DNA from 4 places in the Agrobacterium vaccinii genome. Region 4 is predicted to be linked to each of the others. Evidence: predicted binding sites of a transcription regulator. Region 4 holds the regulator's gene; each other region holds the start of a gene.
The links. The regulator LexA, encoded in region 4, represses DNA repair genes until DNA is damaged. The targets are predictions, from matches to a motif close to TGTTCNNNNTGTGTTCNG.
Positions count from the first base shown of each region.

Region 1: the regulator LexA is predicted to act here: its motif matches at 2,928-2,945, upstream of HRR99_RS06225 (DNA polymerase IV).
Region 2: the regulator LexA is predicted to act here: its motif matches at 1,954-1,971, upstream of HRR99_RS02455 (PA0069 family radical SAM protein).
Region 3: the regulator LexA is predicted to act here: its motif matches at 2,118-2,135, upstream of HRR99_RS22380 (ImuA family protein).

Region 1 covers NZ_CP054150.1:1,213,756-1,218,352, reverse strand. The annotation lists gene HRR99_RS06240 (PleD family two-component system response regulator) at 407-1,774, opposite strand; gene HRR99_RS06235 (response regulator) at 1,791-2,162, opposite strand; gene HRR99_RS06230 (DUF3572 domain-containing protein) at 2,291-2,599, shown strand; gene HRR99_RS06225 (DNA polymerase IV) at 2,951-4,237, shown strand; gene HRR99_RS06220 (L,D-transpeptidase family protein) at 4,391-4,597, shown strand, end outside.
Region 2 covers NZ_CP054150.1:512,608-517,204, reverse strand. The annotation lists gene HRR99_RS02470 (4-(cytidine 5'-diphospho)-2-C-methyl-D-erythritol kinase) at 1-769, shown strand, start outside; gene moaB (molybdenum cofactor biosynthesis protein B) at 766-1,311, shown strand; gene HRR99_RS02460 (glycosyltransferase family protein) at 1,312-1,830, opposite strand; gene HRR99_RS02455 (PA0069 family radical SAM protein) at 2,033-3,190, shown strand; gene HRR99_RS02450 (ribonuclease HII) at 3,442-4,095, shown strand; gene HRR99_RS02445 (HAMP domain-containing methyl-accepting chemotaxis protein) at 4,112-4,597, opposite strand, start outside.
Region 3 covers NZ_CP054152.1:30,410-35,006, reverse strand. The annotation lists partial or broken gene HRR99_RS22400 (DUF2000 family protein) at 1-166, shown strand, start outside; gene HRR99_RS22395 (DUF1810 domain-containing protein) at 297-722, opposite strand; gene HRR99_RS22390 (hypothetical protein) at 778-1,098, opposite strand; gene HRR99_RS22385 (exonuclease domain-containing protein) at 1,095-1,871, opposite strand; gene HRR99_RS22380 (ImuA family protein) at 2,201-2,953, shown strand; gene HRR99_RS22375 (Y-family DNA polymerase) at 2,874-4,385, shown strand; gene HRR99_RS22370 (error-prone DNA polymerase) at 4,382-4,597, shown strand, end outside.
Region 4 covers NZ_CP054150.1:1,519,275-1,523,871, forward strand. The annotation lists gene eno (phosphopyruvate hydratase) at 1-538, opposite strand, end outside; gene kdsA (3-deoxy-8-phosphooctulonate synthase) at 766-1,614, opposite strand; gene lexA (transcriptional repressor LexA) at 1,890-2,609, shown strand; gene HRR99_RS07665 (glutathione S-transferase family protein) at 3,029-3,709, shown strand; gene HRR99_RS07670 (ComEC/Rec2 family competence protein) at 3,825-4,597, opposite strand, start outside.

The DNA.
Region 1 (4,597 bases), 310 kb from region 4:
AAGTATCGCGTAACGCCTGAAGAATATCAACAAATTATTAATCCAAACGACGTTCCATCCATCGATATGGTTAAATATCCCGCGATGATACAGGGGAATTACTGACGCGGACCGGATAGATACATAATAAACCCAATCGTTATTATGGGTATATGTGCGCCCTCTTCAATAACGGGGCTGGTCGTTCTCTCGAAAACATCAACAATGTGCAAGATGAAACTGCCGTTCGACATCCGGCAACATATTTCTTATCTGGAAGACAACGTAGAGGCTTTGCGAGTCTGGATGGCACAGACGGCGTTTGGTCTTTGCGATCAGGCGCGAACACTGGGACGTCACTGATGTGACGCGCCGTCATTGTTATTGTGGATAACAGTCAGCAGAGCGAAGAATGGTGAAATGGCATTCAGGCAGCAGCGGCGACCACGCGGTTGCGGCCAGCGCTTTTGGCCTCATACAAAGCCCGGTCTGCCTGTCGCATCAATTGCTCAGGGGTTTCCACCGAAAGTGCGTTGGTGGCGATGCCCAGCGATGCGGTGATATGCAGTTCCCGGCCAGAGCGCAGCGTGAATGGCGTGTCTTCGATGATCGAGCGCAGCCGCTCGGCGACGGAGGCTGCCATGTCCACTGACGTATCCGGCATGACGACCACGAATTCCTCGCCGCCGTAGCGGCATGCCAGATCCGCGCCGCGCACGGTAGAGCGCAGCCTGGCGGCAAACTCGCGCAGAACCTCGTCGCCCGCATCGTGGCCGTAGGTGTCGTTCACATGCTTGAAGCGGTCGATATCGGTGATGCAGACCGACAGCGGGCGTTCGCGCGCAGCAGCCCGGTTGAATAGAATTTTCAGGTGGTTATCGAGATAACGACGATTGTTGAGGCCGGTCAGCGCGTCGATGACGGCCATTTCTATGGTCTGGTCGAGGTTCTCGCGCAGCCTGTTGTTGAAGCGCTTGCGCTTGATCTGCGTCAGCGTGCGCGCCACGAGTTCGTTGGGATCAAGCGGTCGCACGATGTAGTCGTTGACGCCGAGTTCCAGCGCACGGACGATCATCGTCTCATCGCCCTGTTCGGTGATCAGCAGCAGCGGCAAAAAGCGGGTGCGCTCGAGCGAGCGAAGCTGCGAGCAAAGCCGCAGTGGATCGAAATTATCGAAATTGGAGTTGACGATGGCCATCTCATAATCATTTTCCGCCGCCTCGAACAAAGCCGTTGCCGGTTCGGTCAGGGCAAAGACTTCGGCAACTGGCTTCAGCGCCTTGATGATGCGCTCCTGCGAACTGGCGCGACCGTCGATCAGCAGGACGCGGCCCGGCTGTTCAATATGCACATTCTCGGAAATCGGATCGCCGATACCGATCGTCTGGGCGGTGTGAGCGCGGGCGCGAAGCTCGTCGCTCATGGATTTGAGGCGCACCAGGCTTTTTACGCGCGAGATCAATTGAAGATCGTTGACTGGCTTGGTCAGAAAATCGTCGGCACCGGCCTTGAGGCCGCGCACGCGGTCTGCAGGCTGATCCAGCGCCGTGACCATGACGACGGGAATATGAGCGGTTGCGGGATTGGCCTTGAGGCGTTCACACACCTCGAAGCCATCCATGTCTGGCATCATGATATCCAGAAGAATGATATCGACCTGCTCCGTGTTGCAGATATCGAGGGCTCTGGCGCCGTTATCTGCACACAGGACGTCGAAATATTCTGCCGACAAGCGTGCCTCAAGCAGCTTCACATTTGTCGGGATATCATCGACAACCAGAATTCTCGCAGTCATGCGCCCGCCCCTCGCCTTACACGTCGCCGAGATATGTTTTGATGGTCTCAATAAATTTAGGAACTGAAATCGGCTTCGAGACATAGGCCTCGCAGCCGCCCTGACGAATGCGCTCCTCATCACCCTTCATGGCGAAGGCCGTGACGGCAATAACCGGGATGACATGCAGTTCGTCGTCTTCCTTCAGCCATTTCGTGACTTCAAGGCCGGACACTTCAGGCAACTGAATATCCATGAGGATAAGATCGGGACGGTGCTTGCGCGCCAGATCCAACGCTTCCATGCCGTTACGCGTCTGAATCGTCGTGTAACCCGACGCCTCGATCAGGTCACGAAAGAGCTTCATATTCAGCTCATTGTCTTCAACTATCATGACTTGTTTGGGCATGGACCGGTCCTCGTTTCACTTTGAAACCCATTCACGGACATATAGAGTGTCTGAGAAGCGATTCCATTATCCCCCAGTGGTTCACGCTAGTGGGATTTGGTTGAGAAATAGGTAACTTCAGTAAACAAATGTTGCGCGACACAAAAAACGGCAAAAGAGCCCCGAAAGACAGTCATGAAACAGCGGTCACCATACTTGGCTGGCTGGCCAGCGAGCCGGATATGCTTGCACGTTTTCTGGCGCTGAGCGGTCTGCAACCCAACATGCTGCGCCAGTCCGTCAACGACCCCGGCTTCCTCGCGGGCCTTACCGATTTCATCATGAGCCACGAACCCGACCTCATGGCCTTCTGTGAAGCAACCGGCACCAGCCCTGAAGACGTGACGGCAGCATGGCACCACTATTCCGGCCCCGGACTGGACTCCGGTCAGTATTGAACTCTCATTAACTCGTGTGTCGGCCCTCAGATTGGCATAGCGCTAGTCTGACGCCTGATTGTTTTTTTGTAACGTACTCAGTGATTGTCCGGGCATTATAAGAACAGCATTCTGCCAAAAGGCATCGTCTAACTCTGGAATGTCACCACAATCGATCTCGATGTCTGGCAAGTCTCTGAGTTGCTCAAGCGTCAATTCTTTTTCGTACCTTTTCAACACGACGTCACCCCTCGACCTGATGCGGTACCCTTATTGTTGCTCTGTATGACCCTCACTGGCATAAGAATGCGCTCTTGAGCGTAAGAAAGCAAAGGATTATGGTGGGAAATGTTCTCTTTTTGTTTCCGAGCCATGGCATCAGCAATTTCGACCTATGATCCCGGTTTCTGCCGTGACTGTCTGGCTGGCCAGCCGGCGGGTGTGCGGCGTTGTGGGGCGTGTGGCAGTCCGCGTCTGGTCTTTCATTCCGAGCTTTACGATCTCTCGATTGCACATATCGATTGCGATGCCTTTTATGCGTCGGTGGAGAAACGGGATAATCCTGAGCTGGCCGACAAGCCCGTCATCATCGGCGGTGGCAAGCGCGGGGTGGTTTCGACGGCGTGCTACATAGCGCGCATTCACGGCGTGCGCTCTGCCATGCCGATGTTCAAGGCGCTGGAGGCCTGCCCGCAAGCGGTCGTCGTGAAGCCGGATATGGAAAAGTATAGTCGTGTCGGACGGCAGATCCGCGGCATGATGCAGGATTTGACACCGCTCGTGCAGCCAATCTCCATCGATGAGGCTTTTCTTGATCTGTCCGGCACGGAGCGGCTGCATCATGACCCGCCTGCCCGCGTTCTGGCCAGCTTTGCCCGGCGGGTGGAAAAGGAAATCGGCATTACCGTTTCCGTCGGGCTTTCCTACTGCAAATTTCTGGCCAAGGTGGCGTCCGACCTGCAAAAGCCACGCGGCTTCTCCGTGATCGGCGAGAAGGAAGCGACGGCGTTTCTCGGGACGCGCCCCGTCACGACTATATGGGGTGTCGGCAAAGCCTTCGCCGCCACACTGGAGGCTGATGGCATCCGCATGATCGCGCAGTTGCAGCAGATGGAGGAAGGCGACCTGATGCGGCGCTACGGCGTCATGGGTCAGCGGCTCTATCGACTTTCGCGCGGCATCGATGACCGCGATGTTCACACAAACGACCCGGCGAAGAGCGTGTCTTCCGAGACCACATTTTTCAACGATATCTCCCGCCATGACGATCTGGTTTCGATCCTGAGATCGCTCTCCGAAAAAGTGGCCTGGCGGCTGAAGAAGAACGAGGTTGCGGGCCACACCGTGGTCTTGAAGATGAAGACGTCCTGCTTCAAATCCCGTACCCGCAACAAGCGGCTGGAAGACCCGACGCAACTGGCTGACAGGATATTCCGCACCGGCATTTCGATGCTCGAAAAGGAAACGGATGGCACCAAGTTTCGGTTGATCGGCATTGGCGTGACCGATCTGTGCAATCCGGCGCTCGCCGACCCGCCTGATCTGGTCGATGCTCATGCCGGGCGGCGCGCCGCCGCAGAGGCCGCAATGGATAAGCTACGCGATAAGTTCGGCAAGGGAGCCGTGGAAACCGGCTATACATTCGGCACGAAAAAATAGTCGCGACACGCAGTCGTGATCGGCATTTAAAAGCTTCCTTAAATCCCGACTGATATTCTCCCCTGCAAAGAAGCTGCGCCGGATTTGGCGCGCTTTCCGGCTCCCACGCCCTCCTCGGTGGCGGCGTGTCTTTGTAATGCGTTGGAGTGAAACATGATGTTGCGTGCCTTTGTTGGAGCCTGTCTCCTGTCCACCTCCGTTCTGGTGCAGGCAGCCTTTGCCGGCGATGTCCGCAGCCTTCAGGTGATCGTTTCCAAGAACGAGCAGACACTGTCGCTGTATGACGGCGGCGAACTGGTTGCCACATCCAAGGTGTCTTCCGGCAAGCCGGGGCATGACACGCCAAGCGGCATCTTCTCT
Region 2 (4,597 bases), 1.0 Mb from region 4:
GGTTTTCACGCAGGCGGGTGACCTGATCGAAATCAGCGATGCCGAAAGCGATGGCTTCGTGATTTCCGGCCCCTTCGCCGATGTGCTGAAAGAGGCCGATCCAGCCAGCAATCTCGTGCTGAAGGCACGGGATCTTTTGCGAGCAGTGGCAGGCGCCAGCGCCACGCCCGTCTTCATCCACCTGCATAAAAATCTGCCCGTCGCCTCCGGTATCGGTGGCGGTTCTGCCGATGCAGCCGCGACCTTGCGCGCTTTGATGACCCACTGGGGTGTTGCGCCGGACCATTCCGCCCTCGTGGAGATCGGCCTCCAACTCGGCGCAGATGTGCCGATGTGTCTTGCCAGCAAGCCGCTGATTGCGCGCGGCATTGGCGAAGACCTCGAGATCATCGAGGATATGCCGACGCTGCACCTCGTTCTCGTCAATCCCTTGAAGGGCGTCTCGACGCCCGAGGTGTTCAGGCATCTGGCCAACAAGAACAATCCACCCCTCATGCAGCGTCGCAGCGAGGACTGGCTCAGTTTCATCGCAAAAAGCCGCAACGATCTGGAGCCGCCTGCCCGGACACGTCTTGCCGAAATCGGCGAAGCCTCTGCGTTGCTAACACGAACCGGGGCGGCGCTGGTGCGCATGTCCGGCTCCGGCGCCACCTGTTTCGGACTTTATGCCACGGCAGACGAAGCAAACTCTGCCGCAGTTTTTCTTCGTCAACAGCGGCTAGGCTGGTATGTTCAGGCCACGACAACCGTATCGGAACCTGCATCATGAGTGGCGAAAGAGCCTTTATTCCCGTCGGCATCGCGGTGTTGACCGTCTCCGACACCCGCACGCTTGCCGATGACAAATCCGGCGACACGCTGGTTGCGCGCATCGCGGAGACGGGCCACCGGCTGGTGGATCGCGGCATCGTCGAGGACGACAAGGCGGCTATTCGTGAGACGGTCGAGGCGTGGACGTTGTCGGAAGACATCGACGTCGTCATCACCACCGGCGGTACCGGCTTCACGGGGCGCGACGTGACACCGGAAGCGCTGGAGCCGCTGTTCGAAAAGCGCATGGATGGCTTTTCGGCTGTGTTTCAACGCATTTCCTATGACAAGATCGGCACATCGACGATCCAGTCGCGCGCCACGGCGGGACTTGCCAATTCCACCTTCATCTTCGTTCTGCCCGGTTCTCCCGGTGCCTGCAAGGATGCGTGGGACGGCATCTTGAAGGCGCAGTTGGACTACCGCCACTTGCCCTGCAATTTCGTGGAAATCATGCCGCGTCTGGACGAGCACCTGAAGCGCGGCAAGGCGCAAGGCTGACTATCGCGCGGCGCGCAGCACCCATGAAGGAATGAGTTCGGCGCTCAAGCGGCGGGTCTTCTGCGATTTCGGGAAATGGTCGAGCGGCATGCCGGATTTGGCAATCGATAAAGCTTCCTGTTTGCGCAGCAACAGCCCATATTCCAGCGGTGGCCTACGTCTGACGAACCGCGACAGAAACGACGGGCGATAATGGCGCGACGGCGCAAAGCGTGCCGGCAGTTTGCTCAGCGCCATATATTCGCTGATGTCAGCGATCCAGCCATTTTGCGGGCGACTGCCCGGCTCCATCATCAAAATCCACTCGCCGCGCGCCGAGCCGATGACATCCCTTATGTCCCATTGCGTATGAAACCGGCAGCCAGCGGCTTCGGCCACACGCTCAGAGCCGTCGCTGGAGGCATGATCCAGCACGATGACGTCACTGATCAGCCCTTCCACGGCGCCCGAGACGAGCGTGGCGAGGGTGTGAGCAAGCTCCGGCTCCTGATCCCGGCATTCCATGATGACTGTCAGCATATGTCTATCAGCGTGTGATCCCCTAGAAGCGATAAAACAGAAAGCGCGCAAAGCCACAAGATTTCATCGATCAAATTCCTATCGCAATGCAAAACAAATTACCATCGCGCGTTTTTAACATTTTGTTCTTGTATTGTTCTAATTTCTGCGATAGGAATCGGGGCATCCAACAAGCCGGTTCGTGCCGGTCAGGAGCATCCAGATGAGACAACATGTGCTTTCGGGGCAGGCTGCATTCCAGCCGGGCCATACGCCAGATATTGCCAATGCGCTGGTCGATGCATCGGGTCTGCGGATCGAAATCGACCGTCGTCGCGGGCGTGGTGCGGGCATCAATCCGGGTGGCCGCTTCGAGACCTTACAGCACGAGCCTGTCGATGATGGCTGGCAGATCATCGAGGAATTGCCGGAGTTTCGTACCGAAGTGCAGGTGGAAAAGCCACGCACGATCATCAGCCGCAACGATTCGCCTGATATTCCCTTCGACCGATCCGTCAATCCCTATCGCGGATGCGAGCATGGCTGCATCTATTGTTTCGCAAGGCCGAGCCACAGCTATATGGGCCTGTCGGCGGGGCTGGATTTCGAGGCCAAGCTGTTTGCCAAGCCGGATGCCGCAAAGCTTCTGGAACGGGAGCTGGGCAAGCCGGGATACAAGGCCCGCGTCATCGCCATCGGCACCAATACCGATCCCTACCAGCCGATCGAGCGGGAATGGCGCATCATGCGGCAAATCCTCGAGGTGCTGGCCAAGGCCGAGCATCCGGTTGCCATCGTCACCAAATCGGGCCTGATCACCCGCGATATCGATATTCTGGCCCCGATGGCCGCCAAGGGCCTTGTGAAGGTCGCCATCTCCGTCACCACGCTGGACCGCAAGCTTGCCCGAAGCATGGAACCACGCGCTGCGACACCTGCCAAGCGGCTGGAAGCCATCAAGACGCTGACTGAGGCCGGTATTCCCGTCGCCGTGATGATGGCGCCGGTCATTCCTGCGCTGAACGACCACGAGATCGAGCGGGTTCTGGAGGCCGGAAAGGCGGCAGGCGCAACCGAAGCATCATACGTGCTGCTGCGGCTTCCGCTGGAGGTCAGCCCGCTGTTTCGCGAGTGGTTGTTGCGCAATTATCCGCACCGGTACCAGCATGTCATGTCGCTGGTGCGCTCCATGCGTGATGGCAAGGACTATGATGCCGAATTCGGCAAGCGCATGAAGGGCGCTGGCCCCTATGCCTGGCAGATCGGCCGTCGCTTCGAGATGACGACCAAGAGGCTGGGGCTCGTGCGCCGTGGCCTCCACCTTCGGGATGACCTGTTCGTCGCACCGGGAGGTGCAGGCGTGCAACTCTCGCTGCTTTGATATGACAGACGTCCGGCTGCTGCCCTGTGGGCCAGCCGGACGCTCAGAAATACCCCTAGCGTCTATGCCCTGCGCTACGGGTTTCGCCCCCGGCATCTGCCGCCTCGCATGGGTCTGCTCTTTCCGCCCCGATTGAAAGAGCTTTGGAGGTCATGAGACCTCATGCACCAGCCCTCCGCCCCGTGGGCTGGCGCAAACACCCTGCGTCCGGGGGCTTGCAGGAGATCGGTTGCCTGTGCGAGTTTCGCCAAATGAAACGAAACACAGCACCCGATTCTCCTGCGCTCTTCGACTTCACCGAAACAGGTCCTGATTTCAGTCTGGAGCTTGAGGCGAAGCGGCGTGGCGAATGGCCGGTTGCCGGAACGGATGAAGCCGGGCGCGGCCCCTTGGCCGGGCCTGTGGTTGCCGCAGCCGTCATTCTCGACCCGGACAATATTCCCGATGGCCTCAACGATTCGAAGAAGCTTTCGAAAGCACGTCGGGAATTTCTGTTCGAGCGCATTCTGGAGACGTCGCAGGTCTCGATCGCGTCATCAGGCCCGGTTCTCATCGACCGGATGAACATTCTGCGCGCCAGTCTGGATGCGATGCGCAGGGCCGTGCTCGGCCTGGAAACGACGCCCGCGCTGGTTCTGGCCGATGGCCGTGACATTCCGCCGGGGATCGGGTGTGCCGGTAAGGCCGTGATCAAAGGAGACGCTCGATCCGTTTCGATTGCCGCGGCCTCCATCATCGCAAAAGTCACGCGTGATAGAATGATGGAAAGAGCCGGGTCGATCCATATCGTCTATGGTTTCGAAGCCCATGCAGGCTATGGCACGCCGACGCATCTGCGTGCCATCGAGGCGAATGGCCCCTGCCCTCTGCACCGCATGAGCTTTCGTCCCATGCGCGTAGAGTAAGCCAAAACCCTCGGTTTTAGCCGGCAAGCCTCATCTCGTATCCTTCGTGCCGCTGACCGTAGGAATTCGAACTAGTCAGCTGAAACTGTTGCAGCAATGTCCGCAGCTTATCGCTCTCGCTGGCGAGTGCCGATGTGGCGGACGTGGTTTCCTCGACCATGGCTGCGTTCTGCTGGGTCGTCTGGTCCATCTGGTTGACGGCATTGTTGACTTCGACAAGCCCTGTGGACTGTTCTTGTGACGACGAGGCGATGGCGGTCATATGCTGGTTCATGACGGTCACGTGCTGCTCGATGGTCTTGAGGGCATCGCCAGTCTGGCGCACCAGATTGACACCGTTCTCCACTTCGACCGACGATTTTCCGATCAGTTCCTTGATTTCCTTGGCGGCCTTGGCGGAACGCTGAGCCAGTTCGCGCACCTCCTGCGCAACAACGGCAAAGCCCTTGCCTGCTTCACCCGCACGAGCCGCTTCCACGCCTGCGTTCAGCGCCAGAAGATT
Region 3 (4,597 bases), on a different replicon from region 4:
AGCCTCGGCTTAGATCGAGGAGATGTTTTCAACAGGGCACGACGCTGCCAACAGGGAGGTGTTTTCCCAGTTCGGCCCAGACAATTCGAAACTGGTAGGACTGGCACTTAGAGCCGAAAAGAAGGTGGTCGATAAGATCGTAAAGGGAGCAAAAATGCATCCTTAACGTATCGGAATTCAGTTTTGGGCACCGCGACGCCGTCGAATATAGCCGTCTGCGAAAGCACTTTCACGGGGCCGAATCTTGGTTTAATTAACTTCAGTCGGGACTTTTGCAAAAGTCGGTAAGCGTCTGATCACATATGGTTCTTCAACGCTGCAAGCGTGGCTTGATCGCCCTTACTTCCGTAAAAAACGTGAAGGGCAGTCTCGAACGACGAACCACTCTGGGCGGCGATGCCAAATAACGTCATGCTGGAACGAAACTTAAGGTCATCGGGAGAGCCAAGAATGTCGTGTGCACTGAGGCTGGGATGGCTGAGCATGGCGCGCGTGCACTCCTCCAAACGGGCGCCCAACACAGGATGTTTTAGGTAGGCTTCGGCTTCAGAACGTCCAGAGATCGCGTAAAAGCGGGCAGTTTCCGATCGACCAAGTCCGTGAATTTGCGGAAAGATGAACCACATCCAGTGAGACCTCTTCTGTCCGTCACTCAACTCCTGCAAGGCTTTTGCGTACGTGTCTTGTTGTGCTTTGATGAACCGCGCCAGATCAAATTCCATCCCTGTGTCCTTCGCTCAGCGGGTTAGATTTTTGTCTTCTAGGTGCCATCACATCTCATTCCATTTCCAACTGTGCAAACCATGTAGCGTAGGGCGTGTTCCTGGCGAGATGGCGATTGAAGTCAGGCGCCCCGTCATCCCACCAGACCGGACCGCGTTCTCCAAGGGCAACTTTGGCTGCATCCACTTTCTCTCGAGCTTCGATCATCGCTGGTGAGCCTGCCGATGCATCGCGAACTGCCCGGCGTGCCGCCATCAAATCCTTGACCAGTGCCGTACGGGTTTCCTCATCGAGTTTAGGACTGCTGCGACGCCACAGCCTTCCTTTTACGACGAAGTAACGACCATCGGGCGTGTCCGGATACGTCTTGCTCATTCGAATCCAAGCATCCCTTGTGCCGGTTTCTCATCCTGAGACGGCTTGTCCTCAATCCGCCGAGCCAGTTCTGTCTGTGCGCTGAAGCGCACGTCCACATCCCGATCTGCGATAAACGCGTTGAGTGTTTCGAGGCTGATGCGATCCCAGGGTTTTCCTCGATCCGGTCCGGCAGGCACACGCGGTAGAAGTCCCGGTTCGGTGCTCCATGCCATGCAATCCTCAAGCGATGCTTGGTTCAACATGTCGCGGAGGTGATGAGCCGTAACGTAGGCGTCGGGCATTGCCCTATGCGCGGGGAGGCCGATTTCATGCACCAGTCCGTCGGGCATTCGTTGATAACGCAGCATCTGGTTGGAAAACCGCGGAAGTTGTGGCCAGACACGCAGCGCGCATTTCCATGTGCAGATCCAAGGCGTTCCGCCTGTAAACCGCGGTGTGCAATATCGTTGCTCGAAAGCGGCTCGATGAGCTGCCAAGGCGTCGATACGGCCGGGTGGACGGAGAACGGTTGATGCTATTTCCTTCCAGAAAGGAGCATCCGCGACTTGGGCATCCAGGATATGATGAATCGCCATCGTGTCGGGTGAGATGGGACGGCCAGGGTTGACGAACCGCGCCCCGCGCTCTTCAGTGACCTGCCACTTTCCAACGTGATCGATGACGACATCCTGCCAGCCGATCTCGCAAACGTCGTTCGGGCCATTACCGCCTGTTTCGAGATCGATGACGCGTACCCTGGCTTCGACCACTTCGGTGCTACCTTTCTTCAAGCTTCAGCATTGGTAAGCGCGATCGGCATAGGATGGTTCCTGAATATGAGGCCTGCGGACAGCGGAGCTTGCATGCATTGACAGCCGAAGCTGAGGGATTGATCAGGCTCTCCTGAAATTTATTTTGTACGCGTCACCCAGCACCGTTCCAAATCTTACTCACTGATTCAATTTGCGAATCTCTTGAGTTGCTAAAAATAGAGGACTGCATTCCTAATTTAGCGCCTCTTGACTCCTGTTGAGCGCAGGAACAGAACGTGAACTTCAACATTGAAAACGGCATGAAGCCGTTCCCATAAACGACACGAACCGGAAGGATTGCGTGAACGATGGCTGCTGCGCGCGAGCATGTCATAGCGGATCTGCGTGATCGCATCGCCTCGTTGGAAGGCGTCGTGGCCAAGCAAGCTGAGTGTCTGCCGTTCGGGGTAAGCGCAATCGACGCGGTGCTGCCGGGAGGCGGTCTCGCCAGAGGCGCTCTTCATGAATTTGCAGGAGGGGGCACCGGAACCGTCGATGGGGCAGCCGCGGCCCTGTTCGTGGCAGGCGTTGCCGCCCGCACCAAAGGCAAGATCGTCTGGTGTCTGACACGGCCAGATTTGTTCTTTCCTGCACTCGCGCAAGCAGGTCTCAACGCTAACCGGGTGATCTTCGTGGAAAGCGATCGCGAGGAGGATGTGCTCGCCTCTATGGAGGAGGCGCTGTCCTTCGGTGGGCTCGGCGCTGTCGTCGGCGAGGTCGTGCGACTGCCGATGTTGGCGAGCCGGCGGCTTCAGCTTGCGGCGGAAAAGAAGGGAAGCCTGGCGCTTGTTGTACGCAGGTGGCGACGACAGACGGAAGCCAATGATTTTGGGCAGCCGACGGCGTCGACCACCCGATGGAGGGTAAGTGTGCTGCCGTCGCAGGAGTTACCCGTGCCGGGTATCGGGCGGGCAAGATGGTTGCTGGAACTGATGCGGTCGCGTGCTGGAGAATGTGCCGAATTTATCGTTGGAGCGTGTGATGACCAGGGTCGTATCGATCTACCTTCCGGATCTGTCGACGGATCGCATTCGTCGCGCCGATCCCGGCATTCCGGCTGAACAGGCCATCGCCGTGATCGCAAAATCCGGATCGAAACGCTGGGTGTCGGCGGCAGATGCTCCAGCTAAAAAGGCAGGTCTGCGTGTCGGGATGCAGGCAGCAAAGGCACAAGCGTTGTTTCAAGGGCTGATGATGATCGATGCCGATCCTAAAGCAGACGCCGATGCACTGGAGCGCATCACCTTCTGGGCATTGAGCCAGTATTCTCCGATCGTCGCGGTCGATGCGCCTGATGGCATCGTCATGGACACAGATGGTGCCGACCATCTCCGGGGCGGAGAGCTTGCCATGTTGACGGGGATTGCCAATCGCTTTCGGGGCAGGGGGCTGACGGCCCGTGTTGCCATTGCCGACACATGGGGTGCCGCTCATGCTTGCGCACGTGCCATCACCAGAGAGACAGTGATCGTGCCGCGCGGCGAAACCGTCAAAGCGGTCGAGCGGCTGCCGATCTCCCTGCTGCGTCTGCCCGAAAAGATCATCGGTGATCTGAGAACGCTCGGCTTTCGAACCATCGGTGAGCTTTCTGCGACGCCGCGGGCACCGCTGACACTGCGCTTCGGCCCGGAAATTGCCCGCCGCCTTGACCAGATTTTCGGGCGCATCGGCGAACCCATCGACCCCATCCGCACGCCCGAACTGATCGAAGTCAGCCGCATTTTCCAGGAGCCGATCGGGGCAGCCGAAACGATCGACAAATATGTCGGTCGTCTGGTCATCGAACTTTGCAGCCAGCTCCAGAAAAAGGGTCTGGGTGTTCGCCGTGTCGATCTTATCGTCCACAAGGTCGACAACACAACCCAGGCGCTGCGGGCAGGAACGGCAAAGGCCGCCCGCGATGTCTCCTGGTTGACGAAACTGTTTCGCGACATGACCGAGAAGATCGATCCTGGCTTCGGGATCGAGAAGCTTACCCTTGCGGCGATCATGGTTGAGCCGCTTGAGGAAACACAGAAGGCGTCGTCGCTTGTCGAAGATGAGATCGCGGACATCACTCCGCTCATCGACATCTTCGGCAATCGTGGTCAGCGCGTCTATCGTCTCGCACCCGTTGCCTCCGATGTTCCCGAGCGCAGCGTTCAGAGGATTGCACCTGTTGCAGATGACGTTATCGCCGCCTGGCCGCATCACTGGCCGCGTCCGGTACGACTGCTCGCTCACCCTGAACTGGTCGAGGTCATCGCATTGATGCCCGACCATCCTCCCGTTTCCGTCACATGGCGTGGCAAACGCCGCAAGGTGAAACGCGCCGATGGTCCCGAACGAATATTCGGCGAGTGGTGGCAGCGAACATCCGAGTGGGCCGCAGTCCGGGACTACTTTATCATCGAGGACGAAGCGGGCGAACGCCTTTGGGTTTTCCGGGCTGGCGACGGCGTAGATAGCGAAACCGGGTCGCACAAATGGTTCGTCCAGGGAATATTCGCATGAGATATGCCGAGCTTCAGGTCACCACCCATTTCTCGTTCCTGCGCGGTGCGAGCAGCGCGACCGAACTGTTCGAGACGGCGAAAAGCCTCGGCATCGATGCCATAGGTGTCGTGGATCGCAATTCATTGGCTGGTATTATCCGGGCACTTGAAGCGTCGCGTGCCACCGGCCTTCGTCTCGTCATCGGCTGCCGGCTTGACCTACAGGATGGG
Region 4 (4,597 bases):
TGCGCACGGCGTCACGGATGCTTTCCGCGCCAACCGGCATGATCATGAATTCCTGGAAGTCGATCGGATTGTCGGCATGCGCGCCACCATTGATGATGTTCATCATCGGCACTGGGAGCAGATGCGCGTTCGGGCCACCGACGTAACGGTAAAGCGGCAGTCCGGTCGTTTCGGCCGCAGCCTTGGCGACAGCCAGGGAAACACCGAGGATGGCGTTGGCACCGAGACGCGACTTGTTCGGCGTGCCATCGAGCTCGATCAGCGTCTGGTCGACGTGGATCTGGCTTTCGGCATCGAAACCGCCCAGCGCGTCGAAAATCTCGGTGTTGACGGCTTCGACAGCCTTCTCGACGCCCTTACCCAGGTAGCGCTTGCCACCATCACGCAGTTCAACGGCTTCGTGTGCGCCTGTCGATGCGCCCGATGGAACCGCCGCACGACCGAAAGAACCGTCTTCCAGATAGACATCGACTTCAACGGTGGGGTTGCCACGGCTGTCGAGGATTTCGCGTGCGATGATATCGGTAATGGCTGTCATGATCTCTCCCTTGGGACTGGAACAGGAATTTCAGATGCCTGTCTTAAAGTGCATCCCGAAAACTGTGAAGCGCTTTTCGGATGAGCGGCGCGATAAACGGGACAACGGAAATGGCGACTCGATTTGAATTTCTTCCGTCGCTGTAGACGACGCACAAGAATTTACAATGACGGCGCCCTCTTCCAGACGCCTTCCTTCTCATAAAAATCGATTAAGGCCAAAAGCCGTCACGCAGCCTTGGAGATGTTGTCGAAGGCCAGCAGTTTTTCCAGAAGCTTCGGCATATTCTTGAGGTGCACCATGTTCGGCCCGTCGGACGGCGCATTATCAGGGTCCTCATGCGTCTCCACGAAAAGACCAGCAACGCCCACGGCCACGGCAGCACGAGACAGCGTTTCAACAAACTCCCGCTGACCGCCGCTGGAACCACCCTGCCCGCCAGGCTGCTGCACGGAGTGCGTGGCATCGAACACCACGGGCGCACCGAGCGATGCCATGATGGGAAGCGAACGCATATCGGAAACCAGCGTATTGTAGCCGAACGAGGCCCCGCGCTCGCAGAGCAGTACGTTCGGATTGCCGCTATCGTTCAGCTTCGCCAGCACATTCTTCATGTCCCAAGGGGCCAAAAACTGACCCTTCTTGACGTTGATGACGCGACCGGTCTTTGCAGCCGCCACCAGCAAGTCAGTCTGGCGGCTGAGAAATGCCGGAATCTGAAGGATATCCACGACAGGCGCGACGATGCCGCACTGTTCCTCGTTGTGAATATCCGTGAGAACCGGAAATCCGAACTGGCTTTTCAGCTCCGAAAAAATCTCAAGCGCCTTATCGATGCCGATACCGCGCTGACCGGAGAGCGACGTGCGATTCGCCTTGTCGAACGAGGATTTGTAGACCAGACCGATACCCAGCTTGCCGCAAAGGTCAGCCAGCGTTTCCGCAATCATGAAGGCGTGGTCGCGGCTTTCCATCTGGCACGGCCCGGCAATCAGCGAGAAACGCTCGGTGTTGGAAAAAGAGACCGCGCCCGCACCCTCGCCAGCAACCACTTTCAGATTATTCGTCACACTCATGATGATTCCCCTGATACAAAAGGGACGCTTCGCAGCCGACGCCGCCGAACCATCCTGCAATCTCTCAAAACTCGCCACGCACTTAGCAGCAAGCAGCAGCGAAGTCACGGCATGACGTGGCAGGCGAGGTAGAACACCCATAGGACATCTATCAACGATGTCTTAAATGATTTGGGATGACTATTGGGGATTGCAGAACACATGTGGAACATATAGTGTTCGTTCTGTATTTGTTTCACGAATCTAAGCCTCAAAGCTTCAAGGGTGTTTACTCCATGCTCACGCGCAAACAGCAGGAACTGCTTCTCTTCATTCATGAGCGAATGAAAGAGTCCGGCGTGCCGCCGTCCTTCGATGAAATGAAGGATGCGCTCGATCTTGCCTCCAAATCCGGCATACACAGGCTGATCACGGCATTGGAAGAACGCGGATTCATTCGCCGGCTACCGAATCGTGCCCGCGCGCTCGAAGTCATCAAGCTTCCCGAATCGTATTCACCGCAGAATAAGCCGCAGCGAGGCTTTTCACCCAGCGTCATCGAGGGCAGTCTCGGCAAACCGCAGCCCGTGCAGCCGCCGCCTCCCGCTGCCGCAAACGATCGCAACCCTGATTCGGTGAGCGTACCGGTTATGGGACGGATTGCTGCGGGCGTGCCGATTTCGGCAATCCAGAACAACACGCATGATGTCGTCGTGCCCATGGATATGCTAGGTGCGGGCGAGCATTACGCGCTTGAAGTCAAAGGTGATTCGATGATCGAAGCAGGCATCTTCGATGGCGATACGGTTATAATCCGCGATACGAGTACGGCAAATCCGGGCGATATCATTGTCGCACTGGTGGACGAGGAAGAAGCGACCTTGAAACGCTTCCGTCGCAAAGGCGCGTCGATTGCGCTGGAGGCAGCAAACCCTGCCTATGAAACTCGTATCTTCGGACCTGATAGGGTGAAAATTCAGGGCAAACTCGTTGGCCTGATCCGCCGCTATCATTGAGACCTTCTGGGGCAGATTTGATTGTCTGCCCCGCCTTGGTATTTTCAATTTTCGGTATTTGCGACACTTGATGCTTAGTGGTCGAAGTTCGCTTGAGCTCGGACCGGTATATTATGCGTGTTTTAAACGGATAATTCGCTCAGGACGGTTTCAAAAACCGGAAATCATTAGCCGGGTCATCATTTTTTCGAATCGCGCGCCACTTCGATAGTCTATGACGTTTTGAGCACGTTTTTAGTGGTGATGAATGCGGTTGAGCAGCGGAATATAAGGTTTTCCGATCTCAGCGCGATGCTGGAAAGCTACTCGCTTGAGCGAATGACAAAACATCAAATAATTTGAAGACCACCATCGCGCAGACTGTCTGTATTGAAAAATTTTCCCGCGCTAACATGGTATGCGCAACGAGGGATCTTGAGATGTACGATCTTTACATAGCCAACAAGAATTATTCCTCCTGGTCATTGCGTCCGTGGGTATTGATGCGAACGCTCGATATTCCCTTCAGCGAGAAACTCACGCCCTTCGGCAATTCAGCACAGGATTTCGCAGTGTTTTCGCCAACGGCAAAAGTGCCCTGCCTTGTCGAAAACGAGTTCACCGTGTGGGACACGTTGTCGATAACAGAATATCTGGCCGAACGGCACATTGGCGTTTGGGCTGGTCATGCGAGGGCGCGTGCCTGGTCCCGTTCTGCAGCAGCAGAAATGCATTCCGGCTTCCAGACGTTGCGCAACGAGCATCCTATGCATGTCGGTCTTCGCATACAGCCAGTAGCGATCAGCGAAGCTTTGCGGAAAGACATCTCCCGCATAGACGCACTTTGGCAGGAAGGTCTGACATCCTTTGGTGGGCCATTCCTGGCAGGAGAAACATTTACGGCGGTCGACGCGTTTTTCTGTCCCGTCGCCTTCCGCTTTCAGACCTACGCAACGGCCTTGTCTCCCGAGTCAGAAGCTTACAAGAACCGTCTTCTCGCCCTGCCAGCGATGCATGAATGGCAAGATGCGGCTTTGCTGGAACCGTGGCGCGATGCGGAACACGAGGCGGAAGCCAAGGCCACCGGAGAATGGCTCGCGGATTTACGCTCAAAGCCGTGATCTCTGGGTAAACCTCCTATCGCGAGCGCACGCTGTGGCGTAGTTTTCTAGAGGAAAGAGTATTTGAAGGGTATAGCCGAAGCGTTTCAACCCGCACCCTTCGAGCCAAGCGTCGTCACCGCGAAGTCGACAACATCGTCGCGATATGCGGCGGAAGGGACGTGTCGAAATCTCTTTTGCGCCAGTCATAGCTCCGGTGCATGGTCCAGAACCGATTCACACCCTCCATCGCAGCCTCAGCTTTGACGATGGGGGCGTCCTTGTCGCCGAGCCAGATTTCCAGTGAGCCGGTTCGGCGCAATATGTCCTGGCTGATGAGAATGGCGCCGGAATAGCACTCGGTAAATGAGACACGTCGTGTCGTCACGATCAGGTCGGCGATCTCGCATGCGGTCCCAGTCAGCGTACTGTCGAAGATCACGGCTATTGCAACGCCGGTTCGGGATTTGGCAACGCACCAGCTATCCTTCCGGCACGTGAAGCGCTCTGTTTTGGAAAGCGCGTTTCGCATCTCCTCCGTTGCTTTTGCCTTATCTCTCTCGCTCAAACCAGTGCGCCGTGTAGTGGGTGGCTCGTCGGCATCAGCCTCGTCACCATCAGGTGACTTTGCGGTTTCCAGCATGTCTGGCGGGTTATGTCGTTCGGATAGGGGCAGCGCCCTCACCCATTGGTCATAGATGAAACCCGAGGCCCGCTGCTTTGTCGTCGCCACCGCATCCTCCGTCAGTAGCGCGACCAGAGAAGCGTCCTCGTAGATCAGCAAATCCGGCCTTGCCCTCCATTGCTCAACGACCAATAATCCAAACCCGGCGGCAATGAACGGCAAGCCTATCAGCGCCAAACGTGTGCGTAAGAGCGCCAGCAGCAAAAAACCTGTCGTGGATACGG